2 regions of the Paenibacillus ihbetae genome follow, and region 1 is predicted to be linked to the other one. Evidence: riboswitches for the same ligand, from Rfam matches in the RefSeq annotation. Region 1 holds a riboswitch; the other holds the start of a gene.

Evidence for each region. Region 1 has a riboswitch for cyclic di-GMP ahead of BBD41_RS15315 (aspartyl-phosphate phosphatase Spo0E family protein). Riboswitches for the same ligand answer to the same signal wherever they lie in the genome.
Region 2: linked by a shared signal. The riboswitch ahead of BBD41_RS23770 (GTP cyclohydrolase II) and the one ahead of BBD41_RS15315 (aspartyl-phosphate phosphatase Spo0E family protein) in region 1 are both predicted to bind cyclic di-GMP.

Annotation. Positions count from the first base shown of each region.
Region 1 covers NZ_CP016809.1:3,447,298-3,453,879, reverse strand. The annotation lists gene BBD41_RS15335 (DinB family protein) at 1-444, opposite strand, end outside; gene BBD41_RS15330 (MFS transporter) at 827-2,044, opposite strand; gene BBD41_RS15325 (MarR family winged helix-turn-helix transcriptional regulator) at 2,037-2,465, opposite strand; gene BBD41_RS15320 (hypothetical protein) at 2,713-2,961, shown strand; gene BBD41_RS15315 (aspartyl-phosphate phosphatase Spo0E family protein) at 3,083-3,310, opposite strand; cyclic di-GMP riboswitch class I at 3,555-3,652, opposite strand; gene BBD41_RS15310 (isopeptide-forming domain-containing fimbrial protein) at 3,885-6,582, opposite strand, start outside.
Region 2 covers NZ_CP016809.1:5,293,661-5,300,242, forward strand. The annotation lists gene BBD41_RS23750 (cation:proton antiporter) at 1-348, opposite strand, end outside; gene BBD41_RS23755 (GNAT family N-acetyltransferase) at 715-1,179, shown strand; gene BBD41_RS23760 (VOC family protein) at 1,303-1,785, opposite strand; gene BBD41_RS23765 (SDR family NAD(P)-dependent oxidoreductase) at 2,090-2,839, shown strand; cyclic di-GMP riboswitch class I at 3,239-3,332, shown strand; gene BBD41_RS23770 (GTP cyclohydrolase II) at 3,515-4,264, shown strand; gene ribD (bifunctional diaminohydroxyphosphoribosylaminopyrimidine deaminase/5-amino-6-(5-phosphoribosylamino)uracil reductase RibD) at 4,282-5,442, shown strand; gene BBD41_RS23780 (DUF6886 family protein) at 5,836-6,342, shown strand; gene BBD41_RS23785 (alpha/beta fold hydrolase) at 6,457-6,582, shown strand, end outside.

The sequences.
Region 1 (6,582 bases):
AATCTGACCGATATGATAAGCATTGTGCGTAGCTGCGTTGCTGATGATCTCCCACCACTTGGCCGGCTCCGGGAAGCCGATGACATCCTTCTCCAGGGTATCCATAGACTCGGACAGCAGCGGCTGCCACCCCAATAAAACCTCCACCAGACGTTCCCTTAGCTCGGCAAACGTCACATGATCCGGAAGGAGAAAGCTGTGATCATTGTCTTCAATCGCTGGCACCGCATCCATACGGCCTTCCCTGTACCGGGTCTGCCACGTTTCATTCCAGTAAAGCAGATGCTGAACGATCTCAGCGATGCTGTGGCTGCCGTTCGCCGGCGTCCAGAACGCCTCGTCCTCCGTCAGGTGCCGGGTGGACTGCTGGAACGGAATATGCCAGCTCGGATCATTCGCACCGGCCAGCAGCTGATTCATTAACACGTTACTTGCATGCGCCATAGATGCCTCACTCCTCCACGAAAAAATAAATGGACGCATCGGCGATCCTTATTCATTGTATAACAGGTCATATGTACGGAGATCGGATGAAACGACTATAAATGTTTTTTCCTGAAGGCAGACGATTAAAGGCACTTGAAAACCGAATCTGCATCGGTGATACGACCGTTCGTGTTTTTCTTATGTGTTCCCGGGCAGGAATTGGGATTCAACTGAAAAAGCCTGCGGACTCCGCACCTTGCGGTGCTTCATCTACAGGCTGCTAAAGACGGCTCCGGCGCACCGGAGAGCGTCTAATGGCGGGCGCCGGGGGGCGGTTGGAGCTGTCTGCCGCTCCTTCCAAGGCCTACGGCCGTCTCTTAAGCTTTTCTTACGAATCTGGTCAGGCAGCCGTTCGGGCTTCCTTCTCCCGGCTTTCTTGTTTCCCGACAAGGAAGTAATACAGAATAACCGACAGCGCCAGCAGGACCGCAATGGTCATGTACATGCCCCGGAAGCCTGCAAGCGGCGTAAGGAAGCCAAGAAGGAGCGGGCCGAACCCGATACCGACGTCCACAAAGATGTAAAAGGTCGATGTTGCAAGCCCGATCCGGTGCGCCGGGGAGCGTTTAATGGCGAGCGCCTGAGAGCTGGACTGTGTCGTGCCGTATCCGAGGCCTACGAATACCGCGGACAGCAGCAGAGTTATTCCGTGATGCGCCAAGCCAAGCAGCAGGATGCCGATTGCAAAGGACACGATAGCCGGATACATCACGATGTTCGCTCCCCGGTGATCAAACCAGCGTCCGGTAAACGGCCGGGACAGAATGACCACGATCGCATACACGATGAAGAAGTAGGTTGCCGCTTCCACCAGCCCGATTTCCCCCGCAAAGATCTTCAGATACGACAAAATGCTGGAATATCCGAAGCCCATCACAAAGCTTATGATCGAAATCGGAAGCGCCTTGAGCTCAATGAAGTTGGAGAGCCGCAAGCCCTTCATCTCCCGCTGCTGCTCGGCGGTCAGCACCAGCTTCGGAATGCGCATGCATAACGAGGATATCAATGAGAGCACGCCCAGGATCGCACATAGGACGAAATTGCCTGTCATAGAGGCATGCTCGAGAATCATAAGTCCAATGAAAGGGCCGATTGCCGATGCAATGATGATGCTGACACCGTAATAGCCGGTCCCTTCACCCCTTCTTGAGTTGGGAATCAAGCTAGCGGCAATCGTACCGGTAGCCGTGGAGGCCAGCGCGAAGGCCAGGCCGTGGAGGAAACGAACGATGAGCAGCACCGCTAAGCTGTTAATAATGAAATACAGTCCGATTAAAACGCTGAACGAGACCAGCCCGGTCAACAGCAGCGGTCTTCGTCCGACTCTCTCGATAATGCTTCCTCCGATCAGGCGCCCGATCAGCGCGCCTACCACGAAGATGCTGGAAGCAAAGCCGGCCATTCCTGTCGATGCATGGAATTCCTCGGCCGCATAGGTAGGCATAATAACAACTAATAGATAAAAACAAAGAAAGAGCAGGAAATTGACGCCGAACACAATCAAAAAGTCCTTGCTCCATAAACGATCACGGGAGTTTTCTTGCTGCAAGTTAATCACCTTTTCTTATAATGTTATCCCTGACAGTCTCCATAACACGGATGACGCTGGCTTGCTCTTCGGCGGAGACGCCTTCCATGATCTCCATCTCATAGTCATCGAATAATTGACGAATCTGCAGCACGGCATCGATGCCCTTGCTTGATAACCGGATTCGCTTCTCCCGCTTGTCCGAAGCCGGGATCTGCTCCACATAACCCAGTTTGATCAACGCGTTCACCGTTCTGGTGACCGTGGGCTTCTCTACGTACAAAACTTTGGACAATTCGACCAAGGTCATCGACTGGTTCGCGTCCAGATAATACATAATCGACCACTGGGCATAGTACAGCCCGAAATCCTCGAGCCGCCGATTCAGTTCATTGACGAACGGACGGTACAGTCTGAAGTACTGCTGAAAGAAATGTCGGTAGGTGCTCATGGGGAACCTCCATCCAATTAGTTACTCAAGGTAACTATTTGATTATAAAGTAGTGTTCCGCGAATGTCCAGATATAATGTCTGGTATTCTGATCCTCTTACTAGCTGATGAATCAGTGCGTCTAACAATGTCCATTGGTCGTTTGCACTTCGGGTTATTCAGAAAATATTCAGTTCCTTATGCTTTAATTGGTATATTCCATCCGTCTTCTAGACAGATATTACAGGATTTGTGTGGTGAGGATGAATTGACGTTATCGGAAATACAACAAGAAGCGTTGGAACAAGCTAAGAAGCATGGGAGACTTGTCCGCTGGAAGAAAGGCGGATACTGGACGTATGAGGGTGTCTTGACGAAGGGGGCAGGCTCGGATTCGTCATCCGTACCCAACTTGGAGTGGTATTGCCGAACCAATACGATCTTTGCGCTCGTCCGGCGCGGGTACATTACAATGGATAATTGGAGCAGCTGTTCGCTCGTACAGAAAAATGATTAAACCAACGCACCTGAATTGAAATGGCTTCCCTTAAAGGTGGAGGCGCCATATCTTTTAAGCAAAAAACCCCAGAAGGTCGAGAGCCGACATCCGGGGTTCTATTTTTTTATGGAAGACTTATCTACCCATGCCTTGATTTATTGGACTTCGCGCATGCGCACTTTCTTTTTATCGCTTCCTCTTGGTTCTTTAATTCCATGTAACGGACAATCAGCTTATCGAGCGACTGCGAAAGAGCGACAACATCTTGATGGACGAATTCAAGACTGCCGGCCATTCGCTCAAGTTCCTTCCGAAGATATTCAAGCTCTTGAGATACATGCTTCAGTTCGTTCACTATAGAAACCATCACATCCCATCCCCGTCGTAGCAAGTGATTTATGACAGCTGCCACCGTGTTCGTGGCAAACCTTCTCAAACAGAGAGTCGATCGCTCATCCCTAGACGAACAAACTTTTTACACATGCTTCTCTTAAAATGTTGGAGGCTCTACCCGATTCAGTTCTGCAGCGGCATCAGGTCACAGGGTTATCTAAAATCAACAGTTCCCTATCCAATCGTTGTCGCTTGTCGAATCAGAGGTTTCCGTCGTATTCGGCAACTGGCTGGCATTGTGGGTGCCTATTAGCATCCACGTTAGCCCTTGTAGCTTAGCGTCACCACACTTTCGATGGGTTTGCGATAGATTGTACGAATTATGAATTAGTTTAAATTTTAACTATCTACCATCAGGTGACTTGCTTACAATTATAAAATTTTACTTAAATAAAGAAAATACCCATAATTGGGTAGTGGACAAAAACATCTATGCGAAGGATTCAGATCTTGCTTTTCATCTATAACTGCGCGTTGCTAATCTCTGGGCTATAAGTGAGAACAGCCCCTCCATAATCTTCCGGAGGGACTGTTTGCAACTCATATCTTTATACCTTTTTTCTTCTGATCAGGAACAGTCCTGTAAAGAAAATGATGCATCCAGCCAGCAAATAGCTGTACATATTCGTAGCCGTATTCGGCAATTTATTACCGTTAGGCTCATTTGCTGCCTGATCTCCGGATTGTGCCGGATTCTGTGGAGATGCACCCGATTTGCCTAAGTCTGAATCGTTCCGATCGTCCGGTGTTTGTGCCCCGGTATTCAAATCCCCGTCAGCGTCTCCATTCGAGTCTTCATCCGGGTTCCCGTTAGAATCGCCGTCTGTGTCCTCGTTCGAGTTTCCATTCGGATCTTCATTCGAATCTCCGTCGGAACCTCCCGTGCCACCAGGGTTGGTGTTGTTACCACCGTTATTCCGGCTGTCGGTCACTTCGATGACATTCGATGGCTTTTGTGGACTTGTCACATTATCGCCTGTGACTTCACCGATGTTTTCGATCGTTTTGCCGGCTTGTTCCGCTTTGACGGTTGCCTTGAACGCAATCGTATGCCATTCGGTATCCGTAATCCGTCCAAAGTTACCGCTCACTTTGCCGTTAACGTACTGGCCTTTGTCTCCATCAACGTTATCGGTGACGGAAATGCCGTCCACCTTCAGGCTGCCTGCTACATACGTCAGCCCTTCCGGCAGGACGTCGGCAATCACCAGATTCGATACATAGCTGCCCGCAACGGTATTCCGTGCGGAAATCGTATACTCCAGCGTATCGCCGACCCCGACGATGCCGCCACTTAGATCCCGTGACGTCTTCCGTGACTCGATGACAGGAGAAGGCGTCGGCGGCGTTACAGGCGGTGTGACCGGTGGATTTGGATCTACCGGTGGATTGACGGGTGGATCGACTGGCGGATCAACCGGTGGGTCTACCGGCGGCGTGTCGCCTTCCTCAACCACAATCTCATCCGTTGGGCGGCTCGGCTGATCGATGTTGTCCCCGGTAATTTCACCGGTGTTACGAATCGATTCTCCGGCGCTTGCTACGATCTTCGCCTGGAACTCCAGCGTATGCCATTTCGTATCCCATACATCCCCGACGTTACCGACAACCTGACCTGAAGCATAATGGCCTTTGTCGCTGTCCTGGTCATCGGTGACCGAAACACCGTCGACCTTCAAGCTGCCCGGAATATATTCCAGACCGGCCGGCAGCGTATCCGATATTACCAGGTTGGACATATACGTATCGTCCAGCACCGTTCTTGTCCGGATCGTATAGGTAACGGTATCCCCGACTTCGAATGTTTGCTTGCCCGCTTCAAGATTCATTGCGGACTTCTCGGATACGATCACTGGATCGCGCGGATAGACCTTGACTTCTTCTTCCGGCTCACTAGGCTCGTCGAAATTATCGCCGGTGACAGCGGCAATATTCCGAATATCCTTGCCGGCTTGTCCGGATTGGATGATTGCATGGAACTGAAGCTCATGCCAATCCTCATCCCAGATATCGCCGAATCCTCCGTACACGGAGCGGGTTACCACATGGCCTTCATCGTCGCCTTCATCATCGGTGACGGATTGGCCATCCACGGTCAAGGTGCCCGGCACGTATTCCAGTCCTGCCGGGAGTGTATCCGTAATTTTCAAATTCGAGATATACGCATCCTGTGTCACCGTTCTTGCCCGAATGGTGTAGACAACCGTATCCCCGACTTCGAAATGAGTTTTGCCCGCATTCAGGTTTTCTGCAATTTTCTCCGATTCCACAACCGGATGACGCGGATAAACCTGAACTTCTTCCTCGGACTCGCTCGGTGTGCTCACATTCTCGCCACCGGCTACAGCGGTATTTCGAATATTTTTGCCAGCTTGTCCAGGCTCAATAATCGCTTCGAACTCCAGCGTATGCCACTCGGTGTCCGTAATATCCCCGAACAGGCCGATAACTTGCCCATCGGTATACATACCTCTGTCTTGATCGCTTGCGTCATCCGTGACGGCAGCGCCGTCTACCTTCAGGCTGCCCGGTACATATTGCAGTCCTGCCGGCAGATCGTCCGAGATAACCAAGCTGCTGACAAAGCTCTTTTCGATCGTATTCCGTGCCTGAATCGTGTACCGCAACGTATCGCCTGGTTCAGGGTTACCAGGGTCCGTGTTTCCGGCAGCCTTCGTTTGAAGGACGGCATTTTTGCTGGACTCCAGAACAGGAGGATTGAAACGGACCGTCGTGGTGGTTTCGTTCGATTCCTTCTCTTCCGTGTCGCCTGTTAGTAAGTTGTTATAGCTGATTTGTGCTTTGTTCTTAATTTGCTGATTGGCGGCGCTTGCTAGAACCTTGACTTTAAATTGCACGGTAACGCCGTCAGCCAATTGGCTCGTATTGGCCAAGTCGCCTAACTGAATGCTGACCTGGCTGCCGTCAAAGCGACCTTCGTCGGTGTCGTCGGCATCCGTCAGGTCTTTGGTGGTCGAGCCCAGGATCAATTTCATGGAGCCAGGGACATATTCCGTTCCTTGCGGAATCAGATCCATCACGCTTGCATCGGCGGCGATGTCTCCGCCTTCATTCTTGATCTGAATCTCGTAGGTTACTTCATCGCCGGCACTCACTTCTTGTGGAGATGCGGTCTTGTTAGCTGTCACACAAGGCGACGTACCAAGGAAAATATCATCGATGAAGTTTCCAGCTCCAATGTTTCCACTTGCTGTACTCACCGCCTCAAAGCCGAAGCGAGTGACC
Region 2 (6,582 bases), 1.8 Mb from region 1:
CATTTGGACCAAAAACCCGTAAGCCAGCCCCAGCACGAAATTCAGCGTGACATAGATTGTTCCTCCAGTCACAATATTCCGCCCGGATTTCACTAATTTCTGAACCGAGAACTCAAGTCCTAGATAGAACAATAGAAATAGAATACCGATTTGTCCCAAAAAATCGATAACGCCTTGACTGTCAATAAACTTGAAGTCGAGGATCCCGATGGTCGGCGCATGCGGTCCCACCAGCATACCGAGAACAATCAAGAAGGGGATGATGGAAAATTTAAGCTTTCCGGCAATAACGGAGGCGATGGCAACCAAAATTAAAGCGGTTCCAACCTCAAACATCATGTCGTCCATTGAAGACCTCCTTTGTTTTCTCTTTTTGGCAATCAAGCCTATCGTACATGACTATGCGAAATTTTACAAACATTCTGTATGAAAATGCAAATTTCAACCGTTTAATGGATGGCCATGCCCTTCTGAGGCTGAAATCCAGGGAACATTGACATGGGCTAGAGGCCCAGCCGGCGAACCCATTCGTAGGAAATGAAGAGGACTACGAAGGCAGTAGCGGTGTCACATCCTGTGTATTCTCATCCCTATCCCATTGGCATGAGCAGAGACCGGATCGGGAAGAACGGGATGCTTGAATATACCGGCAAGGATGAATTCATTGGGCTGATGGAACCTTAGCTATTGAAGGCAGGAACAGGAGGGGGACAGATGGAGGTCTATCAAATAAAGGTATTCGACCCGGGTGAGCTGGATGAGCTTGTAACCGAGAGCAGCAGGGAGGGGTTCAGGCATATCCGCCGACTCGTCAAGGAATACGCGTCTGGTGTTAACCGGTTTGACCGCGAGCATGAAGCGTTGTTCGCATGCAGATCCGGAGGCAGAATCATCGGTATTTGCGGGCTGAATCAAGGGTCTGATTCCGGCGGGGACACCGGCAGGGTGCGGAGAATGTATGTGCTGCCGGAATTTCGGAGACAGGGGGTCGGGAGAATGCTGATGCAAGCAGTCATACAAACGGCCGGTCATCATTACAGCAGGCTGGTCCTAAGAACGGATCAGCCGCAGGCTGGGGATTTCTACATCAGCTTGGGTTTCTCAGCATCTCCGCAGCACTTGAACATTACCCATTCCCTTAAGCTTGGAGGACAAAGACAAGATGAAAACAGCGGCTGATGCGCAGCAACTGCGACTGAAACCTGTAATCCACAAGTCATGGGCCGCTCTCCTGCAGCAGGCGTTCCGTAAGTGATCTGGAAAGGGAAAAGGTGCCGCCCGGCACCCTTTTTTATTTATCGCTCACCCTTCATAAGCTTCTTCTAAAGCTCGCAGGTCGATTTTTGTCTTGGTTTGCAGCAGTGCTTCCATCACCCGTTCCGCTTTCGAGCGGTCCGGATCGGTGATCATCGTGCTCAGATTTGCAGGGACAACCTGCCAGGACACGCCGAATTTGTCTTTTAACCAGCCGCATACCTGAGCCTTTTCATCCCCGCCTGCAGTAAGCCTGTCCCAATAATAGTCGATTTCTTCTTGGGTTTCGCAATGTACGATAAATGAAATCGCCTCTGTAAAATGGAACTGCGGTCCGCCGTTCAACGCGACGAAGGGCTGGCCTTCCAGCTGAAACTCCACCGTCATGACGGTGCCTTCGTCCACCGTATGATGTTCATTCTGCTCCGACCCGTAACGCGTGACTCTGGTGATGTTGGAGTTGTTAAAGATTGAAATATAATATTGTGCCGCTTCTTCTGCTTCGTCGTTAAACCACAGGTTGGGCGATATTTTCTGAAGGTAGCATTCATCGGATGCAGCTCCTTTCGAATGATACGGGAATGGTTTATTACTGAGCTCATCGTATCATAATCGCCATGCAACGGTTTCTTCTGAATTGCTGATTTCCAGTAGAGGTCAACATGATAGCATAATCGAAATGAGAGCCCCAGGCAGGAGATCGCAGATGAAACTGGAAATCCATAGGGTGTGGAATATTCAGCCACACAAGGAGGTCCAACCAGCCCGATGCAAAAATGTCTTGTGATGTAAGACATGTGAGGCGGTTGGATGTGATGAATTGGAGGCGCAAAAGATGAGTCAAAGACACTATATTATAACGGGTACGTCAAGAGGGATCGGAGAACAGCTCGCGACGATGCTTCTTCAGCAGGGACATGCCGTCTACGGAATTGCGAGAAGCCATTCGATGACGCTGGATCGATATGAGCGATACACTCATTATGTGTATGACTTGAGTGAACCCTCGGGACTTGAGCTGCTGATGGAAAATATCATAGGGAGCATGGAGCTTGAGGATACCGATACAGTTTACCTTATTAATAATGCCTCAATGCTGGAACCGCTTGGGAGAATCGATCGATGCGGAGCGGCGGAGATTGCGAAGAATGTGCAGATCACCCTCATTGCGCCGATGATCCTAACCTCTTGCTTTTTGAATCAAACCAATGGGTATAAGGCCCGGCGGAAAATCATGAATATTTCTTCGGGCTCGGGGGTATATCCCGCTCCTTCCATGAGCGCATACTGTACCGCCAAAGCCGGGCTCAATATGTTCACGCAGTGTGTAGGGCTAGAGCAAGCAAGCGGGGAGAATCCGGCTCAGATTATTGCCGTCAATCCCGGCATGGTGGATACGGAAATGCAAAGCATGGCCAGAGATCAGGATGAGAAGCAGTTTGAGCTGGCCGGTGCATTTTCCCAAGCCTATGAATCCGGGCAGCTGCTGTCCACAACCGAGATTGGAGCGCATCTTCTGCGCATTTTGGATGAGGAACATCCTCCCGGAAGCATCGTGAATTATAATGAGGTTTATTCCTCGTAAAGCTGATGATAAGCAAGAATAACGAGCGGAGGCGAATGCCATGATCATGCCAACCCATATTGTTGCCGTTGGCGGAATCGTTGAGAATCCGCACTCGGTTCCAAGCATACCTGGAGTTTACCGGCACGATCGCTTATATGGAATACATTACGAAGCCGTCATTTGAAATGAAGCTTAAGCGGACCAAGCTAGTGCTAGTTTAGAAAGTGAGCGGGAAGACGGTAATCTTTTAATCGTTCCTTCGGATCGAATTATATTTTGGTTGCAATTCATGAAGTTGTATTTTATATTCAATTTGTAGTCATATCGACAAAAAGCTATTACTTTCGATTGTTTCTGATTTGGTATTGCCTTCCCATAATCGACAACAATCGCGGATTAATTCTATGAAATGACATCGTACGATAATGGCAAACCCACTGAAAAGTGGCGACGCAAAGCTACAGGGGCTAAGGTGGATCGCTTGCATCCGCTATGCCAGCCAGTTACCGAATACGACGGAAGCCTCCGTCTATTCAGACAGGGGTTTTTTTGTGTCCATTTCTAGAAATTTACATTTCCGCGGCTGGATTTTTGAGGCTGAAAAAGTAATAGCTAGCGCAAAATTGCCAACGTTTTCAGGGAGGAAAACAAACCATCGATTGTAACCATCATAACAAAAAAGGAGTTGTATTCATGAATTCGGACCAGGTCAGGAAATTGCTAGAGAGTAAATTAACCATTCTTAAACAGCCGGAATGTCCCAACATCGGCCTTGTTGGTCCCGTTCGGCTCCCTGTGCAATTGGAGGATTATGAAGTCGTATTTAAATGGTACACTTGGTTAAATACAGGCAATTCATTTATGGATAAGAATGATATTCTAGACTCATTATCTCAGGCAGATCTCGCTTCATATCAGCAGTCTTCCGTGCTGGTATACGGTGATTTTGCTAATGAGGAGCACGCCTTGATACGGATGCACAGCATTTGCCATACGGGAGATATTTTTGGGAGCAAACGATGCGACTGCGGCTACCAACTGCGGACATCCATGCGCATGATCGTGGAAAACGGCAGCGGGGCTCTCTTTTATTTGGCGAATCACGAGGGTCGCGGAATAGGCCTTTTCTCCAAATCGTTAGCTTATCTTTTGCAAGAGGAAGGGTTCGATACAGTAGAGGCCAATCTTGGTCTTGGCTTCGAGGATGACCAGCGCTCCTATGAAGAAGCCATACGTGTACTTCAGAGCTTGCGGCAAAAACCAGTCACCCTGATTACGAACAATCCTAGAAAGCTGCAGTCTTTGCGGGAAAAAGGACTTGTAACCGATCAGCATGTATCGATTTGGGGAGATGTGTCCGAGCACAATAATCGGTATTTGGCAACGAAAATCGAAAAATCGGGTCATATCTATAACTCCTTGGTGGAGACTGCTTTATTATGACGGGGAGTGTAAATCGTATGAAATCAGACCAACATTTTATGAGGCTGGCATTGGAACTGGCAGGTACGGCCAATGGGAAAACGAACCCGAACCCGGTTGTTGGCGCACTAATTGTTAAAGATGGACAAGTAGTCGGTGCAGGTGTTCATCGAAATGCAGGGGAACCTCATGCGGAGGTGCATGCATTCAAAATGGCTGAAGGATACACCGAAGACGCAACACTCTATGTTACGCTGGAACCAAGCCCTCAATCCTCTCCTTGTATAGAATTCGTCCTCAACTCGGGAATCGCAAGAGTTGTCGTGGCGATGCAGGATCCGAATCCGATGGTGGCCGGAAGAGGCATTCAATTATTGAGAGAGCATGGGATAGAAGTTGATGTGGGTGTATTGGGGAAGGAAGCCGAATTACTCAATGAACGATTCGTGCACAATATGTCAAAACGACGGCCGTTTATTATTTCCCAGGTAGCCATGACGCTTGACGGGAAAATTGCCACGTCGACGGGACATTCTAAATGGGTTACATGTGATGAAACACAGCTTGTGGTACATAAACTAAGAAACAAAGTCGATGCCATATTAGTAGGAATTAATACGGTTTTGGCGGATGATCCCCTCCTTACGACCCGACTGCCAGAAGAAAGCGGGAAGAATCCCATCCGGGTCATTTTAGATTCGAATTTGAGACTGCCTGAGGATGCCAAAGTTACCGACTGTTCAGCAGCAAAGACATGGGTAGTCACGAAGGAGGATGCTGATCCGGAAAGAGTGCGCATGCTGCAGCAAAAAGGAATTGAAATTCTGTTCGTTCCTGTGAACCGTTACGGGCTGGACCTCCATGCATTATCGGATATGTTATATCAGCGAGGTGTTACCGACCTGCTGGTAGAAGGAGGCAGCGAAGTAAATGGATCCTTCCTTCGGGCCAACCTTATTGATAAATGGATGATTTATATCGCCCCCAAGGTGTTGGGAGGACGGAAATCCATCTCGCCGTACGCAGGCTCGGATTTAGAATTGATGGATGAAGCGCTGCGGGTAAAGATTCATTCCGTTCAACAAATCGGCGAAGATATTTGCATCACTGCTTATCCGAATGATGATAGTTCCGCCTCTGGGAGTACCTACGTAATAGATTATCTAAATGAAGAGCTTACTACCCTGAGCAGCTCTTGAATAGCTAGTAGTAAATATGCCAATATAGAAAATATTATATTATGAATGAGAGAAAACGGCAGCCGGATACTGCCGTTTTTCTCATCTGCGAAATTGAATCCATCATCGATGTCAAAGAGTCATTTTAAAATCCATTTTTTTCTCTTCATCTCAATGTGAGCTTCGACAGACGGCCTTATTTATCTTTGGATCCAAAGGGTGATCAAGCGCCATATTGATCGCATGGATTAGATGGTATATTTTTGTAGGAAGGACTTTATCTAGGGCAACTGTAAATCGTAAGAATCCATGCTCTAAACTAGATGTGTGATGGTCCGGTCGCTGGAGAACAATTATTCCTTGACCGTAAAAGGGCGGAAGGAGCCGCGATCAAAGAAGAGGAGTGAGCTATAGGTGCTTTATCATTTCAGTGAGGATCCGGGTATTACAAGGTTCGAGCCGAGAGTCCTATACAACCAGCACGATGAGCCTGCTAAAGTGTGGGCGATCGATGCGCATCATGCTCCGCACTATTATGTTCCAAGAGAATGTCCAAGGGTGTGTCTGGAGGCCGGTGAGGATACGACGGAAGCGGATGTGGAGAAGTTTTTCGGGCTGTCGGAAGCTCGAAGAATGATGGTGATCGAATCGGGCTGGTACGAGCGGGTGAGAACGGCTTGCATTTATAGGTATAGCTTCGAGCCTGATGATTTTGAAGAGTTTGACCGGAACGCCGGATATTATGTAGCGATGCAAACGGTGGTGCCTGTCCAGGTGGAGCGCATCAATGACCTGGTCGGCGCGATCCTTCAAGCCGGTATCGAGCTGCGCTTTACGCCGTCGCTTCTGCCGCTGAAAGAACAAGTGTTAGCGTCTACTGTTCATTTTTCCATGATTCGAATGCGGAATGCGACCCTGTAGATGGGTAATTGAAAGGCAGTTTCTGATATAGGAGGAAGGCTTAATGGAAGAGGGTTGTAGTCGTGTACTGCGACCCGGAATGGACGCGCCAGCTTGATATCGGAGGGGAATAGCATGCCAACAACCGAAAACAGAGGATATCCGGAATGTGCGGAGAAAGGACTTATTGCTGTACGCGGAACCCGCCTGTATGTCGAAATGTCCGGTGGGTCAAAGGATGCTGCATTATTATATTTACAC